DNA from 3 places in the Bacillus sp. PK3-067 genome. Region 3 is predicted to be linked to each of the others. Evidence: riboswitches for the same ligand, from Rfam matches in the RefSeq annotation. Region 3 holds a riboswitch; each other region holds the start of a gene.
What was found. Region 3 has a riboswitch for S-adenosylmethionine ahead of mtnW (2,3-diketo-5-methylthiopentyl-1-phosphate enolase). Riboswitches for the same ligand answer to the same signal wherever they lie in the genome.

Region 1 (6,327 bases), 940 kb from region 3:
CCGAACACAGATGAGTTTTTAGCAAAATTTCGTATTTCCGGATCATCTAGCAATTTTGCATTGATATCTGTCTTCGTATATCCAGGCATAATTGTATTCACTGTTATACCTCTTTCTCCAAGATGTTTAGCTAGAGGCAGTGTCATCGTATTTAATGCACCTTTACTTAAGCCGTATGCAATGGACCCTGTAAAACCAAGTCGTACTTCAGCTGATGAAATGTTAATCACACGGCCCTCTGCTCGTATTAATGGTAATGTTTGCTGAATTAAAAAGAATGGTGCTTTCATATTTACAGACATAATTTCATCAAAAACTTCTTCTGTCGTATTTTCAATCGTTCCTTGTGTACCTATCCCTGCATTGTTTACTAAAATATCAATCTCTGATGTACCAACTTTTATTTGTAATTCATTCTTTAACTGTTTTACTAGCTTTTTGACACCATCAATTGAATTAAGTTCAGCTTCAATTAAGAACGCTTTTCCTCCATTAGATTCAATCTCACTAATCGTTTCATCTGCAGCTGTTTTATTTCGGCCGTAGTGAATCGCAACTAATGCTCCATCTTTCGCCAATCTCATCGCAATCGCACGGCCAATTCCACGACTCGCTCCTGTTACTAACGCTACTTTTCCATCAAGATTCTTCATTTTTTCCATCCTTCCTAAATTTCCGTTTGATAAAAACCTATACTTATATTTTCATGTAAACACCAATCATTTTAAATATAGATTTATAGGTAATTTAGTCCATTCGCTTATGATATTATAGTTATAATTCGTAATTTACTTTAGAAAACAAAAATAAGGAGGCTACACAATGCAAAACGCCGTAAAACTGGATGAAATCGATCATAAAATTATGAACTTGTTGTATGAAAATGCGAGAATTTCTGTTTCAGAAATAGGACGAATTATATCCATGACGCAACCTGCTGTAAAAGAACGTATTAACAAGCTTGAAGATCAAGGAGTTATAGCGGCTTATCGAACGAAATTTGAGCCTTCCAAAATTAATAAAAACATTCAAGCATTCATCATGTTTAAAACGAGCCAATGCTCTGATTTTATTCAATTTTGTAATGCCGCTCCTGAAGTAACAGATTTATATCGAATTAGTGGGGAATTTAATTATATGATGAAGGTCATGAGCGATTCGATGGATTCCCTCGCTGCGTTTTTAGACTCGTTAATGCAATTCGGATTATCATCTCCTTTAATTGTTTTAAAGAGTGAGTTCGAGGAGAAATTGTCATTCTAATAAAGGGATACGTATTATCCTCACTAACAGTAAAATTTTCTCTTTCTTGAGAAAAACCAACAAAATCAATGATTAGTAACAAAAAAAGAACATTGATTTTCAATGTTCTTTTTTATATCTCTACTTATTAATTAGATTGCTATTCGAAAAAAGCACCTTAATCCCCTTACCCTTGATTCCTCTGCGCCTCTCTAAACTCCTCCTTGACCTTCTCTAACAACCCTTCTTCCGTAATTAATCGATACGCCGTATTTGCTAATGCTTTTGCCGATGTAATTAATGCTTTATCTCCAAGTTCTGAACGTGCTGCTTCTCTAAATTCATTCGTATGTGCAATTAAATCATCTGGTCCGATTTTAATGTACGGATGAATTGTCGGTACAACTTGACTTACGTTTCCTGCGTCGGTTGAACCAATACCCACTCTTTCTTTACGGTTTACGTCTTCGCCTAATAATTCTAGTTCTTCTGCTACGACGTCGTTATATGTTTTTGTTACGAGTAGTTCATCGATTTCATTTTGGAATTGATGGATTTTCACTTTTGTGCCTGTTGCTAACGCTGCTCCCTGTGCGATATTTCTTACTTTTTCTGTTACTTCCGCACATCTTTTTCTCGTTGCTGCGCGGATGAAGAATCTTGCTGCAGCGTAGTCCGGAATAATGTTAGGTGCTTTTCCGCCCTCTGTAATAACACCATGAATTCTTACATCTGACGGAAGTTGTTGGCGAAGTGCGTTAATACCGTTATAGAGCTGAATAACCGCATCTAATGCGTTAATCCCTTCTTCTGGCGAAGCTGCAGCGTGAGCTGTTTTTCCGTAAAAATGAAAATCAAGTGGATCGACTGCTAGTGAAGGACTCGTTGTCGCTGTCTTTCCGCTCGGATGAATCATAAGCGCCGCATCAATGTCTTTAAATAAACCTGCCTTTACATAACTTGATTTCGCGCTACCATTTGGCCCGCCTTCTTCTGCTGGTGTACCAAACACAACAACTTCCCCGCCAATTTCTTCAAGCGTTTCTGATAATGCGATTGCTGCTGCAACACTAATTGTGCCGATTAAATTGTGACCACACGCATGGCCTAGTCCTGGTAAAGCGTCGTACTCCGCTAAAAATGCGATTGCTGGTCCTTGTTTTCCAGAGCTTTTTCGCGCGATAAATCCCGTTTCATGTCCAGCTATATTGTGCTGCAACTGAAATCCTGCACTGCCTAGCAATAAACTTAACGTTCTAGATGCATAAAACTCTTGGTTACCAATCTCTGGATTCGCATGAATATCATGACTTGTTTCTATGTACTTTTCCTTATTTCTTTCGATACTCTCTTCAATTGTTTTTCTTTGTGACGTTACTCCTGTCGCTCCCATTGTTCTTCCTCCTTTTATTTTCACGTAAAAAAGCCTCTTTCTAAAAGATAGAAAGAGGCTTCTGTATATACAGTCAAAATGAGCTTCTTTCTTATCTTTCAAGTTACCTTGCTGGAATTGGCACAGTATTCATAACGAATCCGCTGCCGAGGTATCATAGGGCCAGTCCCTCCACCTCTCGTGATAAGAATTTTCATAAAATTATATTAAATTATTTTTTATTCTAAGTTCATTCCAAGTAAAAGTCAAGGAATTCCTATCCGAATTTACCGAATATCTAAAAATCCTTTTAATACACCAATTGTTTCTGGTGCTTGCAGTCTTGCACATACGTACGGAAATTCCGTGCTACCTTCAAATATCATTTGAGATGTGAGCGGTGCGCCTGCCCAGAAGATTTCATCATCAATTACGATAAACGGGAATGCTTTATTTTGTCTTTGTAACTTTACATTTTTCAGTGGAACTGGTCCATCACTATAAACTATTATTTGTGCATTTGTACGCATGAACGCTTGCCATACTCGTTTATCTACTTGTTTTGTACTTGGAAGTGAAATAATAATTTTTCGTTTTGCGGCTAAAATATCTTTTAATAGCCCTTTCGGCTCTTCAAGATTCATTTCCATAAACCAGCGTAAACGTTTCGAAATTTTCCGTTCCCACAATTGTCTTGATGTCGTGCGATCACACACATCTCCATGACGTTCTATATGAGCTGTTAATTGCGATAACGCTTGTTTTCTAGAAAGATTTTTACGCATATAATGGCAATCTGATAATTGAATGAACTTCCCTCTCGCTCTTGTCACTGCTACATTGACGAGGCGATGGTTTTTATGGTCAAAGAATAGTACGCCAGGTCGTTCTTGTGGATAACTGTCAACCGTATCAAAGATCATCATATCTCTTTCAGAACCTTGGAACTTATGAACTGTAGCCGCTAAAACTGGTATGTGTTGATATTTCGTTCTCTGCAACATTTCTCTAATACACGTCGATAAAAAGCGTGACTGCGCCCTGTAAGGTGTCACAACACCAATTGATTGAATACCGTCTAACAATCCGATTAACATCATTTGCATCGCTACTAAACCAGACATAATGTTAAAACGTGAACCAGAAGCAGCATCTTTTAACGAAAAAGCTCCCATTTGGCTCGTATCAAATAAAACACTCGCTTCATTTGCGAACGGTTGCAATTGCGCAAGTTCTTTACGCTCTGAAACAGACGGATGATCGTATACTCTATTTTTATAAATAAACGAATTCGTAAACTTCGATATATCCGCATGCATACGTCTTTGTTCCTGCAACATAAATAGGTTTGGGTGTGCTTCTGATTTATTAACAGACTCAACAATCCCAGCGTGGTAAAACATATCTTCCCCAAGCCATTTGCGAACAAGTTCATGATTTGCCATCGCAATTGGAGGTAACTGTAAAAAGTCACCGCAAACGACGATACGTTTCCCAAGTGAAGCAGCTAATGCAATTTGCGGAACGAACGCCATACTCACCTCATCTACGACAACTAAATCAAATGTACGCTCATAAATTAGCGCATCAATGGCACATTTCGATAAAGTTGCGCCGATTACTTTCGCATTTTCAATATATTCTTTTTCTACTTCTTTAATTTTAGCCTTTTGCTTTCGAAGATCACTTTCAATCTCTTGTATACGCTTCTTATCAGCAGATGTTGCTTTATACGATAAGATTTTTTCACGAAGATCTTGGCGTGTCTCTTCTAAGTAGAGTCTTTCCTCACCCCATGATCCGTTCGTCGTTTCAACTAACTTAGATGCAAGTAACGTTTCATGATTTCGTATATGTTCATGCTGACTATAACCGTAACGAACAATTTCGCCAGGCGTCCATTTCTTTTTCTTTTCAATTTGCTTCGTTACTTCACTCATTAATACGTCTACTGCCGCGTTACTATGAGCTAACACAAGTACCGATTTTCCTTTTTGATAATGAGCCGAAATAATACGTGATAAATTGTAAGACTTCCCTGTTCCAGGTGGTCCCCATACGTACGTTGTCGGATTGTAAAACGCGCGATATGCCAGTTCATTTTTCGGATTTTTCATCTTCTCAATATGTTTCGGACTGCTCGTCCCATCAACAAGACGCTTTATACGATTACGTTTTAGCTTGTCTTTACGTGCTTCTTTCAATCGCTCTTGCAGTTGCTCTAAAAGTTGCCACGGTTCACTGTATAAAACCGCTTCTCTTATTTCACCTTGTATATAATCATTTAATTTCAGTTCTATTTCTAATCCATGTACAGATAATACTTCTCCTGTCGCTTCCTCACCATCGAACTCAATTCGAATCGGTGAACCTTCAGGTAAGCTTACTTCCGAAATAAGCTGAAATACGTATACTGTACTTTCATAATCTGTATATAAAAAACGACCATTCATGATAGAAATTTTACTACCACCTATCGTTTTCCAATGTTTAATTTCATATGCTAATGCATAATGCCACTCTTTCATCGTTTCCGATAATGAAGGAGTTTGAGTAGTTGTATTCATCGTATAATCTCCTTCCTTCTCCCCAAACATACTTTCTCACTATACCATATAACACGCTAAAATTTGTAAGGTTTTTATCTTGCTTATTTTCTTAATTTTCAATAATATATTGTATATAATTTTCAGAAAGAAGGAATCTACATGCCAGTTAGAAGAATAGAACACGTTGGACTTATGGTTGCAAACTTAGAAGCATCTATCTCATTTTATGAAGAAGTAGTCGGCTTACAGCTCCTTAAACGTATGGGGCACCCGAACCCAGACTTAAAACTCGCTTTTTTAGGTGTGGAAGAATCGAAGGAAACGATACTCGAACTCATTGAAGGTTATAACTCTTCTCTTCCGGCAGAAGGAAAAGTACATCACATTTGCTTTAAGGTAGATTCATTAGAGGATGAAATTGAAAGAATACAAAAACACGGCGTAACCTTTTTACTAGGAGAAGAAATCGAAACATTACCAGATGGAACACGTTACATATTCTTCGCTGGCCCTGATGGAGAGTGGATTGAGTTTTTTGAGACGGAGAGATAAAGTGAAACTTTAGTCAGCCCACAATAAACGGGATAATAACTTTATGATTCACATAAGGAGTAGAAACTGATGAATACAGTTTTTATTATCGTTTTTTGGGTACTTATACTATTTCCACTTCTTAATATAATTCTGATAAAGAAGTGGAATATAAGTCCCATTGATCTCATGGGGGTATTTGGCAATTTAAAAATGCTGTTTACTTATAGCACTTTTACGAATGCAAAAATAGCCAAAATACGCAAGCAGTTTCGCATAAAAACTTGCATATTTTAGGCTGTTTAATTGTACTCCTTATTTTGTTAAAGTTACCCGTCGGTTCAATTCCAAAGATCTCAGCTGACGATTAACTCAAGTACCGATTTCGGATGACCCTCATGTGATGAAGTTCGTGTTCTGTATCCGTTACACTATCTGTAGCAACAGTTGCTATCTCATTTTCTTCAACACTTGACATTGCTCGATTTATAGCCTGTTCTAGCTTTCCGTTCTTCTTGTTCATAGCTGTTACTAAGCGTTCTATAGTTGCTACATCTTTATGATAAAAAATTCTAGAATTATTATTGCTACATTCTTTCATTTTATTAATTAGTATGATATACCATCACAGCA
Region 2 (6,327 bases), 180 kb from region 3:
GCCTTCTAATAAAGCAATGATATCTTCAAGAGCTTCACGAGTTGGGTTTCCTGACCTGCTATAGTCATATTTTCCGAACGTATCTACATCAAACTGGTGAAAAGTTGATGTGTTATAAATAGGAACGTTCACAGCGCCTGTTTGCGAGTCGTGTTTATATTGGTTGTGTAGTAAGAGTGTATCTATAGAATAGCTCATATTCTTACACCTTCTTTTACGAGTTTAATTGCTTGCTTTAAGTCTTGAATTAAATCGTTACTATTTTCAATGCCAACTGAGAATCGAAGAAGACGATTGCATACGCCGTTTGCTGTTCTAATTTCTTCAGGAATATCAGCATGTGTTTGCGTTGCTGGATAAGTCATTAAACTTTCTACACCACCAAGACTTTCGGCAAATGTAATTAAGGATAAAGATTGTAAGAATGGATTAATCCAAGCTTCATCTTTAAGGCGGAATGAGATCATGCCACCTCTTCCTGGATAAAATACATCTGTCACCCCGTCTTCATCATTTAAATACGCAACAACTGCTTTCGCATTTTCTTCATGTTGCCTCATGCGAAGCGCTAACGTTTTCATACCGCGAATTAATAACCATGAGTCAAATGGGCTTAAAACTGCACCTGATGCATTATGATAATGAGCGATTTCCTCGCAAAGTTCCTTTCCTTTTGCAACGACAAGCCCGCTTAGTACATCGTTATGTCCCCCTAAATATTTCGTTGCGCTATGAAGTACAATGTCAGCACCTTCTGTTAATGGTTGCTGTATATAAGGTGTGTAGAAAGTGTTGTCTACAATAAGGAGTAGTCCGTTCCTTTTCGCTACAGTTGCGACAGCAGCAATATCAGTAACTTGCATTAATGGATTAGTTGGAGTTTCTATGAAAATAGCCTTCGTTTCAGTTGTGATAGCTTGCTCAATTTGTTTAATAGACTGTGTATTTACGTATCTACATCGAACATTCCACTTTTTTTCATGCTCAGAAAATAATCGATACGTTCCCCCGTATAAATCTTCAGATACAATAAGTTCGTCTCCAGAGCGGAATAGAGAAAGGACGAGGAGAACAGCCGCCATCCCTGAACTACAGGCATAACCTTGTTCGCCATATTCTAAGTCTGCGATCGCCTGTTCTAAAAGACCTCGAGTTGGATTGCCAGTTCGTGAATAGTCAAAGCCAGTAGATTTACCAATTCCTTCGTGACGATAAGCGGTTGAGAAATAAACTGGTGGATTAACCGTTCCGGTTGTAGTTTCACTGCGATTTCCGATTTGTGCTAGTTTTGTTTCGATTGTTGACATATGAAAATTCCTCCTTTTTAAATTGAAACATTAAGTGAATATAAAATAAAAAAAGCCTTCTAAGAAGAAGGCTTTCGGTTTGAATAGAGTCTTCTTCTCATCTGTCAAATCTTTCACAATTTGCTGGAATTAGCACCTTATTAACAAAATGTTAATGGTTGCTGAGGCGTCACAGGGCCAGTCCCTCTACCTCTCTAGATAAGAATGTTCGTATGAAATTTTTATTATGTTTTTAACTTTACAATAAAATATAACTGAATTGCAACTTTATTTTAAATAATTTTTATTTTTCCGCAAGTGTCATTGACTTTTACTTTTGTGCATGCTAAATTTATTAAAAAATTAACAAACATTGTTAAAAGGGGAACGCATTTCCTTTTAGCTACATAAATAAAATAATAAAGACAACTCTTATTGAGAGCGGTGGAGGGAAAGGCCCTGTGAAACCCGGCAACCTTCAAACGAAATGTTTGAAACGGTGCTAATACCTGCAAAACGAATGTTTTGCATAATAAGAGGAGGAACGATTATGTCCCCCTCTTCAAAGTGAAGAGGGGGTTTTTATATTGATAGAAATGAGGGAGAGTCGTGAAATTACTAGATTTATTATCAAAAGGAATTGTAATAGGTGATGGTGCGGTTGGGACGTTATTGCATTCACATGGTTTGCAAAGTAGCTTTGAAGAATTGAATGTATCTGATCCAGACTTAATTATATCGATTCATAAACAATATGTAGCTGCTGGAGCAGATGTAATTCAAACGAATACGTATGGAGCAAATGAGGCGAAATTACGTATGTATGGTTTAGAAAATCAAGTTACAGAAATTAATAGAGCGGCAGTAAAACTAGCGAAAGCATCTGTGACAGATAAAAATGCAATTTTAGGAACAATTGGTGGTATGAAACATATCGGAGCTGTTACAACGACTGATATGGAAAGAGAGTTTATGTTACTTGAACAGGCAGGGGCTTTACTAGAAGAACAGGTTGATGGATTACTATTAGAAACTTTTTACGATGAATTTGAATTACTTCATGCCGTTAAAGTATTGCGTAAGCAAACGAATATTCCAATTGTTGCGCAATTAGCGTTACATGAAGCAGGTACGACTCAAAATGGAAATGATGTCAATGAAATATTAAAGCAACTTATAGATTACGGTGCAAATGTTGTTGGATTGAATTGTCAACTAGGGCCGCTTCATATGACGGAAGCTTTCAAAATGATATCGATTCCTCAAAATGGCTATTTATCAGCATACCCAAATGCAGGCCTCCCGAATTATGTGGATGGACGTTACGTATATGAGGGAAGTCCAGCTTATTTTGAAGCGATGACACCGAGATTTATTGAGCAAGGTATTCGGTTATTGGGTGGTTGTTGTGGTACGACTCCAGAACATATTCAAAGTATGAAGCGCGCTGTTGCGAATATTACCCCTGTAATAGAAAAAGACACGATTCAAAGGCCGAAAGTCGTTCATACGCATGAGAAACGTTCGAAGGCTCACGTCACTCTAGCAGAGAAAGCGAAAAAACAAACAACAGTTGTAGTGGAATTAGATCCACCGAAAACGTTAGATACACAGCGTTTTTTTGAAGGAGCAAGAGCGTTAAAAAGAGCGGGAGCAGATGCTATTACTCTAGCAGATAATTCATTAGCATCGCCTCGTGTTTCTAATATGGCGATGGGTGCGTTATTAACGAAGCATGATATCCCAGTATTGACGCATTTAACGTGTAGAGATCATAACGTCATTGGACTACAATCTCATTTGTTAGGTTTATCGGCGTTAGGGATGGAAGAAGTGTTAGCTTTAACTGGTGATCCAGCGCGCGTTGGTGATTTTCCCGGTGCCACTTCTGTATATGATTTATCCTCTATTGAGCTTATTAAAATGATTAAAGAAATGAACGATGGACGTTCAATTTTAGGGAAATCAATTGGACCGGCGACAAGGTTTTCTGTAGGCGGCGCATTTAATCCTCACGTGAGGCACTTAAAAGCAGCGGTTAAGCGAATGGAACGAAAAATAGATGCTGGAGCGGAGTATTTTTTAACTCAGCCAATTTACGATATCAAGTTAATTGAAGAAGTGTATGAAGCGACAAAGCATTTGGAACAACCTATTTTTATTGGAATTATGCCGTTAGTAAGTAAGCGGAATGCAGATTTTCTTCATTTTGAGGTGCCGGGTATTACTCTTCCTGAAGAAATAAGAGAGAGAATGGATGGACATGAAACGAAAGAGGCAGCAATTGAGGAAGGGATCCGCATTTCACAAGAATTGGTCGACGCAGCGATGAAATATTTTAATGGTATTTATCTTATTACACCATTTTTAAAGTATGAAATTACAGAACATCTTGTTAAATATGTAAGAGAAAAGCAAGAAGTGAAAGAAGGTATTAATTGATGAAGTGTATAGAAGAAAAATTAAAAAATAGCATTTTAATATTAGATGGTGCAATGGGGACAATGATTCAGCAAGAGGATTTAACTGCTGAAGATTTCGGAGGAGAAGAGTACGAGGGCTGTAATGAATATTTAGTGGAAACAAGACCAGACGTTATTTTAAAGATTCATAAAGCTTATATTGAAGCTGGAGCGGATATTATTGAAACAAATACATTTGGGGCAACGAATATTGTACTAAGTGATTATGATCTGTCTCATTTAGATGAAGAACTAAATGAAAAGGCAGCACTTTTGGCGAAGCAAGCTGTTAAAGAAAGCGGGAAGGAAGTATATGTTGCGGGAGCGATGGGACCAACAACGAAAGCAATTAGTGTTACAGGTGGTGTGACTTTTGAAGAATTGATTGAGGCTTATACAAGGCAGGCACGAGGATTATTAAAAGGAGCAGTTGATGTATTACTCGTTGAGACGAGTCAAGATATGCGTAACGTGAAAGCAGCTTATATTGGAATTCAAGCCGCTTTTGAAGAACTGAAAAAAACGGTTCCTATTATGATTTCAGGAACGATTGAGCCAATGGGAACGACTCTGGCTGGGCAAACAATTGAAGCTTTTTATTTATCAGTAGAACATATGAAACCATTATCTGTTGGGTTAAACTGTGCGACTGGTCCGGAGTTTATGAGGGACCATATTCGTTCACTATCTGATTTATCGGAGTGTTACATTTCTTGTTATCCAAATGCAGGTCTTCCTGATGAAGATGGACATTACCATGAATCTCCATCTTCTCTTGCTGAAAAGGTGAAGCGATTTGCTGAAGAAGGATGGGTTAATATTATTGGTGGTTGTTGTGGCACGACACCAGAACATATAAAAGCAATGAAATCCGCGCTAGCATCTCTTAGGCCTCGTGACCATCATGAGAGAGAAGGACATGGAATTAGTGGATTAGAAGCACTGCAATATGATGAGTCTATGAGACCGTTATTTGTAGGTGAAAGAACGAATGTTATTGGGTCACGTAAATTTAAACGCTTAGTAGCAGAAGGGAAATTTGAAGAGGCTGCTGAAGTGGCAAGAGCGCAAGTGAAGAAAAATGCTCATATTATTGACATTTGTATGGCAGATCCTGATCGCGATGAAATAGAAGATATGGAAAACTTCTTAGCAGAAGTTACGAAAGTTTTAAAAGTACCGATTATGATTGATTCAACAGATGAAAATGTGATGGAGCGAGCTCTTACTTATATTCAAGGAAAAGCTGTTATTAATTCAATTAATTTAGAAGATGGAGAAGAACGATTTAAAAAAGTGACACCGCTTCTTCAAAAGTATGGTGCCGCTATAGTTGTAGGAACAATTGATGAAGACGGTATGGCGGTTAGTGCGGAACGAAAGATAGAAATTGCGAAAAGAAGCTATGAATTACTTACAAAGAAGTATGGGATACGCCCGTCAGATATTATTTTTGATGCACTTGTGTTTCCAGTAGGGACAGGTGATGAAGAATATATTGGCTCAGCGGCAGCGACTATAGAAGGAATTCGCCTTATTAAAGAAGCGTTACCAGAGTGTTTAACGATTTTAGGTGTAAGTAACATATCATTTGGTTTACCACCGGCTGGACGTGAAGTATTAAATTCAGTCTTTTTATATCATGCTACGAAAGCAGGATTAGATTACGCGATTGTGAATACGGAAAAATTAGAACGCTATGCGTCGATTCCAGAGGAAGAAAAACGCCTTGCAGATGCATTACTGTTTGAAACGACGAAAGAGACGTTAGAAGAATTTACAAACTTTTACCGAGTTGCTAAAAAGAAAGATGTCGTTGTGCAAGAAACGTTAACGCTTGATGAAAGACTAGCAAATTATATTGTAGAAGGTACGAAACAAGGATTACACGAGGATTTAAGTCTTGCACTTGAAGAAGGAAGAAAACCTCTTGATATTATTAACGGTCCGCTTATGACAGGGATGGACGAGGTAGGACGACTATTTAATAATAATGAACTTATTGTTGCTGAAGTATTGCAAAGTGCCGAAAGTATGAAAGCCGCTGTAAGCTATTTAGAGCCACATATGGAATCTAGTGATAGTGCGAAAAAAGGGAAAGTATTGTTAGCAACTGTAAAAGGTGACGTGCATGATATTGGGAAAAATCTCGTTGAAATTATTTTAGCGAATAACGGATATGAGATTATTAATTTAGGAATTAATGTACGTTCGGATCGAATTGTTCAAGAAGTACAAGAAAAGAAGCCGGACATTATAGGCCTTTCAGGTTTATTAGTAAAATCAGCTCAACAAATGGTAACGACTGCTGAAGATTTAAAAGCGGCAAATATTGATGTGCCCATTGTTGTAGGTGGTGCAGCGTTAACGAGAAAGTTTACAGATAATCGGATTTCACCATCATATAAAGGACTCGTTTGTTATGCGAGTGATGCGATGACGGGGCTCGATATTATTAATAAGCTTCAAAAAGAAGAAGAGCGTGAGAAGATGAAGCAGGATAAAAAAGAACGTCATCTTCATATCGTAAAAAAAGAGGAGAAGAAAGTAGAAATTCCAGCAGTAATTGAGCCATTACC
Region 3 (6,327 bases):
GTACCTGGAGATAAAAATTTTACAAAGGGTTATGTGAAAAAAGATCAAGAGCTTGTACCAGCGCAGAAGTTAGGCATGGATTGGCTATATGGTTGTGGTGAGATGTATACGACAGTTGGAGATATGAAGAAATTAGACGAAGCAATTATAAATGGAAAACTTCTTTCTGAACAAAGTATACAAGCAATGTTTTCACCTTCAGCAGAACGGAAATATGCATTTAGTTTTTATATATATCCAGATTATTTTCATAATCATGGTGTATTATCTGGTTGGAACACTTTCAATAATTTTAATAAAGAAAAAGGAACTTTTGTTATTTTATTTTCAAATGTGAAAAATAGTATGGATGATGACTTTAATAAAGAGTTCCGAAAGATGGTAAATGATTTATTAGAACAAAGGGGATGAGAAAATGGAACATAAAACTTTATCAATAGGTTTCATTGGTATTGGCGTAATGGGAAAAAGTATGGTTTATCACTTAATGCAAGATGGTCATAAAGTATATGTATATAATAGAACGAAAGCAAAAACAGATTCTTTAGTGCAAGATGGTGCAAATTGGTGTAATACGCCAAAAGAGTTAGTAAAGCAAGTTGATATTGTAATGACAATGGTTGGATATCCACATGATGTAGAAGAAGTGTATTTTGGTATAGAAGGAATTATAGAACATGCCAAAGAAGGTATGATAGCAATTGACTTTACGACATCTACACCTACTTTAGCAAAACGGATTAATGAAGTTGCAAAAAGCAAAAATATATATACGTTAGATGCACCTGTCTCAGGAGGAGATGTTGGTGCGAAAGAAGCAAAACTCGCAATTATGGTAGGTGGGGAGAAAGAAATATATGATAGATGCTTACCTTTACTTGAAAAGTTAGGAACAAACATTCAATTACAAGGACCAGCTGGGAGTGGACAACATACAAAAATGTGCAATCAAATTGCGATTGCTTCCAATATGATTGGAGTATGTGAAGCTGTTGCTTACGCGAAGAAGGCTGGACTGAATCCAGATAAAGTGTTAGAGAGTATTTCAACAGGGGCAGCAGGTAGCTGGTCATTAAGTAATTTAGCTCCTCGAATGTTAAAAGGAGACTTTGAGCCAGGATTTTATGTAAAGCATTTTATGAAAGATATGAAAATTGCTTTAGAGGAAGCAGAAAAATTACAATTACCAGTCCCAGGCTTAAGTTTGGCGAAAGAATTGTATGAAGAGTTAATTAAGGATGGCGAAGAAAATAGTGGAACACAAGTACTATATAAAAAATATATAAGGGGGTAAACGAGGTGGACCTTCAAAAGTTTGATGAGATGATTGATACTGTACAGCGAGCTACTTGTATGCAAATTAATGAAAAACAAAAAGAAGCTTTTAAACAAAAATATGATTTTGAACCAGAATTTGAATATGGAAGAGATGAGAAGGGACATTATGTAATTCGAACCTCAAAAAAGATGTTAGAAGAAATGGAGTTTTATTTGGCATTGAAATATGATCGTGATGGAGTGGATCTTTATATGCAAGCTGAGATTGATGGTATATTTCATGTATCTGTTAGCTATGGTGAAGATGCCCTACATCTACAAGAATTGTTTCAATTTCTAGAAGAAAATAAATAAAAGTCCTCATTTGAGGACTTTTATTTATTTAGTCATCTTTAATTTTTATAATTATAAGTTAGAAGCGCGTCGGCATCGTTCAACCGGGAACGGGATAATTTGTGCGATGTGATTAGGACCAAATTGTTTTGTACGAGCATGGCGTATTATATAAAAAGCACACAGAATTGAAACAGGAATAGCGCCGAATAAACCAAATAATAAAGCGCTTACACAAGATGCGACAAATCCTAAAACACCAATTTCTAACTCTTCCATAATAGCTCCTAAAATAACAGGAAATGCTCCACATGTAACTCCAAGTATAAGTGCGATAAGTAAGCTCATGATTATCCCCCTCTGTTTGCGATATTATTTTCCTTCTAAGTTAATTGTAGTATATCACATATAAAACAGAATTTTCAGAAAAAATTAAATAAATGTTCAAAAAATGTTCGAAAAATGCACTTGAAAAATTAAGGTGTAAATTTGTGATGAAATGGTACTTTCAAGTAAATAAAAAATCAGACTTATTTCAAAATGAAATAAGCCTTTTCCATAGGAGGATGTATATATGTAGAGTGAATAAAAGTTTGGAAAAGGGGGTCCAAGTCCTTTTATTCAACTAACTACCTTAATAGATTGGAACCCAGCCTTCAGTTGTCACAAAAATACGAATAGCTACAACTTGGCGATCATCTTGCAAGGTAAAATAATGTCTTGCATTTTCAGGAACAGATATTAAATCGCCTGGCTCAAGTTCAACATCAAAGAATTTCCCATCTTTACCTTCAATAGCGAAAATGCCGTGACCACTGACGATAAAGCGAACTTCGTCATCTGTATGATGGTGTTCCTTTTGGAAATTAATTAATAATTCGTCAAGGTTAGGTGTGCTACTTGAAAGTGAGATTACATCATGTGCTTTATAACCTCGACGTGCTGAAACATCAGCGATTTCTTTTGAAAAAATAGCTAATATTTCAGCTTTGTTTTCATCTGTTAACGAATAATTTTCATTTAAATGAGTAGGAAGTTTAGAAATATTCCATTTCTCATATAAAACGCCTTCCTCTTGTAGAAATTTAGATACTTCCACTTCATTTTCAATACGAGTATTTACTTCATGAATACGAATTTGCGCCATTAGAAACGCCTCCTTGAATTGATAATAGTTTTATATGAAATTGGAATAAAAACTCATAAGCTTCTAATCTCTTCTTTGCATCAAAGCTATCTCGGCCCCATACGGTAATACCGTGGTTACGGATTAATACTGCACCCGAATCTCCTTGTATATGCTTTCGGAAGTTTTCTCCAAGTGTTGGGATATGGGCATGGTTTTCGATAATAGGAATGTGAATGGTTGCACCTTCTTCCCAAATATCGAGAGCTTTAATAATTTCTTGATTTTGAAGGGTGACTGCATCACTATATAAATTTGTGATGACATTATTATCGGTTGTATGAACATGAAGTACGCAACCGGCATTCGTATTGTTATAAATGTGTGTATGCAATATTGTTTCTGCTGAAGGGCGTAATTCAGTCTCTAAAACGGGAACTCCTACATGATCTACTAATAGAAAATCATCTGGAGTGGTTTTTGTTTTATCTTTACCGCTTGCCGTAATAAGAAAAGTAAGTGGTTCATGACTAACCTTTATAGAAATATTACCACTTGTTGCTGGGAACCAATTTCGTGTTGTTAACTCTTTTTTTATCTCGCTTAAGTCATACCATTGACGAAAAAGTTGTTTCATGCCTTCACCTCCAACAAAAGTTTTAATTCAGCTTGCACATCTTGAAATGTTTCAAACGGTGTATAAGCAATATGATTTTCTTCACACTTTGTAATAAGAAAATCGCGAGCGAATACTTTATCAGCTTGTTTCGCGGCTTGTAAATCAGTAATAGAATCTCCAATTACAATATGAAAGTCATCTGTATCACTTAATTTACGGATTAATGATGATTTACATAATCCGCAATGATTTTGACAATGATCATCACAAGAATGGGGCCATTTAACTGTAATAAACTCTGCTGAAAAGTCTGTTTCATTACAATAAATTTGCTCTTTTGGAATGATTCCTTGTAAGAGTGGATAGACGAAGAAATCCATTCCACCTGATATCACGTAAAAAGAAATGTTATTTTCCTTTACGAATTGTATAAACTCATGAAAACCACTACGGATTTCAGCAGTTTCTATTAAAAATTGAATAATATCATCGTGCAGATTAGTAGGTATTAATTGAAATAATTGAGAAACACCTTCTTGAATGGATAGTTCTTGTGATAAAATTTTATTCTTTACTTCTTCGGCTTCTGGTGGTGCGAATTTTTCCATAATGGACATAATGTTATCATTATTTGTAATCGTGCCATCGAAATCACAAAATACTTGAATACTCATAATTTCACCTCATAAGAGGGATTTCCCCATATTTGTAGTGCACTATGCAAATTTATGTCGTCTACTTCATGGAGTGGTTTATTTTGCAAAGTAGCATCAATTGCAGTACGGAAAGCTTTACCGCCGCCTTGCGCTCCATTTGGATGTCCGTGTATCCCGCCGCCAGCATTAATAACAACATCTTTACCGAAATCTCGTACAATAAAGGGAACGAAACCAGGATGAATACCAGCAGACGGAACAGAAAAGCTCTTCTTGAAAGATGCATCGTCTTCAGTTAAATATTTTGAGATAGCAAGAGCCTCCTCTTTTTCTAGCGCAACACTTCCGTATGGAGATGGGAATAATGAAAAGTCAGCCCCAGCATAACGTAGTAGCTTTCCAAGTAATAATGGAGATGAAACTCCATATAACTTGGATGCTGAATAAGCACCACTTACAGCAGGATGTGCCATAATAGGAACTGGGATTTCATCATCTTCTGCAAGTGATTGTAGTACATCTAGTCCGTAAGCAAATACGTTAAATAATAGAATATCAGCTCCAGCTTGCACTGCACGTTTAGCATTTTCTTTTAAATCAAAAGTTCGTCCTGTTAAATTTACGGCATATAACGTTTTATGTCCGTATGTTTCATATACAGATTGTAAAACTTCTTTTCCAGATACAATGCGTTTCGTAAGTGGTGTTAATGCATTTTCAAATAATATTTCATCATCTTTTACTATATCTACACCACCAATTGCTTGATCGCGTAATTGCGTTTTTAAATACCCAATGTTTCGTCCAATCATTCCTTTAAAAATACTCATTAAAAGGGGACGATCATGCACTTGTAAAAGATTTCGAATACCATCTATCCCGAATTTTGGACCAGGAAAATGTTTTTTTAACTCGTCTGAAAAAGTTAAGTCAATTAATTTTACTTCGCCATCAAGTGATAGCTTTCCAAATGTAGTCGTTAAAATCGCTGGTAAATCTGGACTGAAGTTTAATAGCGGATATTCGATTTTAATAATTCCGCGTTTTACTTTTTTACGTAAATACGAATTGGTATGTTCATGTTCAGCTAATTCCTCAACATGAATGACGTTGCCTTTATGCTGCTTTAATTGTTCTTGCAATAAGTGTGGCAAATGAGTCCAAGAGCCAATTGTTAAACCGAGTGCAATTTGCTCAGCTTTTTTTTCTAAGTTATGTGAATCATCATGGATTAAATACGTCGCTATAATTCCGCTCATTGTTATAACCTCCTAGTTAAATAAAAAAACCTCTCAGCTAAGGAGAGGTTTTTTTACAACCAGCTCCTTATCTGTCAGCGTAATGCTGCGAGAATTAGCACCGTGTCTACAATTGTAGATCGGTTGCCGGGTTTCGTCGGGCTCGTCCCTCCACCTGCTCTTGATAAGAAGTATTTAGAAATGTTTAAATTTTTAAGATAACTGAATTTTGTCAGATATTTTTCGTGTTGTCAATTACTTTTTGAAAAAATTTAATTTATCAATTCGATTAATGGCTTCTCGTAATCTATCTTCTGTATGTAAGAGACCAACACGGACATACCCTTCGCCATGCTCACCAAATCCAACACCAGGAGCAACTGCGACATGTGCTTTTTCTAGTAAAATATTAGAAAATTGCTCAGAGGTATATCCTTTTGGAACGGGAAGCCATGCAAAGAATGATCCTGTTGGAATGTCTACATTCCAACCAATTGAGTGACAGGCTGAAATAAGAGCGTTTCTTCGAGATTCGTAACTATTTACAAGGTCTATTACACAAGACTGTGAACTTAATAGCGCTTCTCGAGCAGCATCTTGAACTGCACCGAATATACTAACATACATATGATCTTGTAATAGGTTAATTGTTTCAATCACACTTTCATTCCCTACAGCAAAAGCGATGCGCCAGCCAGCCATATTGAAAGTTTTTGATAATGTGTAAATTTCAATTCCTATATTTTTCGCACCATCTGCTTGCAAGAAACTAACAGGTTTTTGACCATCAAATCCGATAGCGCCATAAGCAAAATCGTGAACAACTAATATATTATGTTTATTAGCAAAGTGAATGGTTGCATCAAAAAAATCTTTTGATGCAGTAGCACCGGTAGGATTATTTGGATAGTTTAAAAACATTAATTTTGCACGCTCTGCAATAGAGTCATCAATGTTCGTATAATCTGGTAAAAAGTTATTTTCTGCAATAAGTGGCATTCTTTCAAATTGTGCTTTTGCTAAAGCAACCCCGGATAAATAATCTGGATAACCTGGATCCGGAACGAGAATCGTATC

Region 1: another riboswitch for S-adenosylmethionine. It lies ahead of M1D73_RS16025 (M20 family metallopeptidase); the one in region 3 lies ahead of mtnW (2,3-diketo-5-methylthiopentyl-1-phosphate enolase).
Region 2: another riboswitch for S-adenosylmethionine. It lies ahead of M1D73_RS21900 (bifunctional homocysteine S-methyltransferase/methylenetetrahydrofolate reductase); the one in region 3 lies ahead of mtnW (2,3-diketo-5-methylthiopentyl-1-phosphate enolase).

The regions. Positions count from the first base shown of each region.
Region 1 covers NZ_CP096490.1:3,122,794-3,129,120, forward strand. Annotated here, with positions in the region: gene M1D73_RS16015 (SDR family oxidoreductase) at 1-653, opposite strand, end outside; gene M1D73_RS16020 (Lrp/AsnC family transcriptional regulator) at 823-1,263, shown strand; gene M1D73_RS16025 (M20 family metallopeptidase) at 1,430-2,635, opposite strand; SAM riboswitch class I at 2,724-2,825, opposite strand; gene M1D73_RS16030 (AAA domain-containing protein) at 2,902-5,211, opposite strand; gene M1D73_RS16035 (VOC family protein) at 5,323-5,715, shown strand; partial or broken gene M1D73_RS16040 (hypothetical protein) at 6,107-6,289, opposite strand.
Region 2 covers NZ_CP096490.1:4,252,611-4,258,937, reverse strand. Annotated here, with positions in the region: gene metC (cystathionine beta-lyase) at 1-198, opposite strand, end outside; gene metI (cystathionine gamma-synthase/O-acetylhomoserine thiolyase) at 195-1,307, opposite strand; SAM riboswitch class I at 1,402-1,512, opposite strand; SAM riboswitch class I at 1,716-1,825, shown strand; gene M1D73_RS21900 (bifunctional homocysteine S-methyltransferase/methylenetetrahydrofolate reductase) at 1,896-3,728, shown strand; gene metH (methionine synthase) at 3,728-6,327, shown strand, end outside.
Region 3 covers NZ_CP096490.1:4,067,743-4,074,069, reverse strand. Annotated here, with positions in the region: gene M1D73_RS20830 (serine hydrolase) at 1-411, shown strand, start outside; gene M1D73_RS20825 (NAD(P)-dependent oxidoreductase) at 416-1,294, shown strand; gene M1D73_RS20820 (DUF3909 family protein) at 1,300-1,632, shown strand; gene M1D73_RS20815 (hypothetical protein) at 1,684-1,959, opposite strand; gene M1D73_RS20810 (1,2-dihydroxy-3-keto-5-methylthiopentene dioxygenase) at 2,246-2,758, opposite strand; gene M1D73_RS20805 (methylthioribulose 1-phosphate dehydratase) at 2,736-3,374, opposite strand; gene M1D73_RS20800 (2-hydroxy-3-keto-5-methylthiopentenyl-1-phosphate phosphatase) at 3,371-4,030, opposite strand; gene mtnW (2,3-diketo-5-methylthiopentyl-1-phosphate enolase) at 4,027-5,271, opposite strand; SAM riboswitch class I at 5,336-5,441, opposite strand; gene M1D73_RS20790 (pyridoxal phosphate-dependent aminotransferase) at 5,506-6,327, opposite strand, start outside.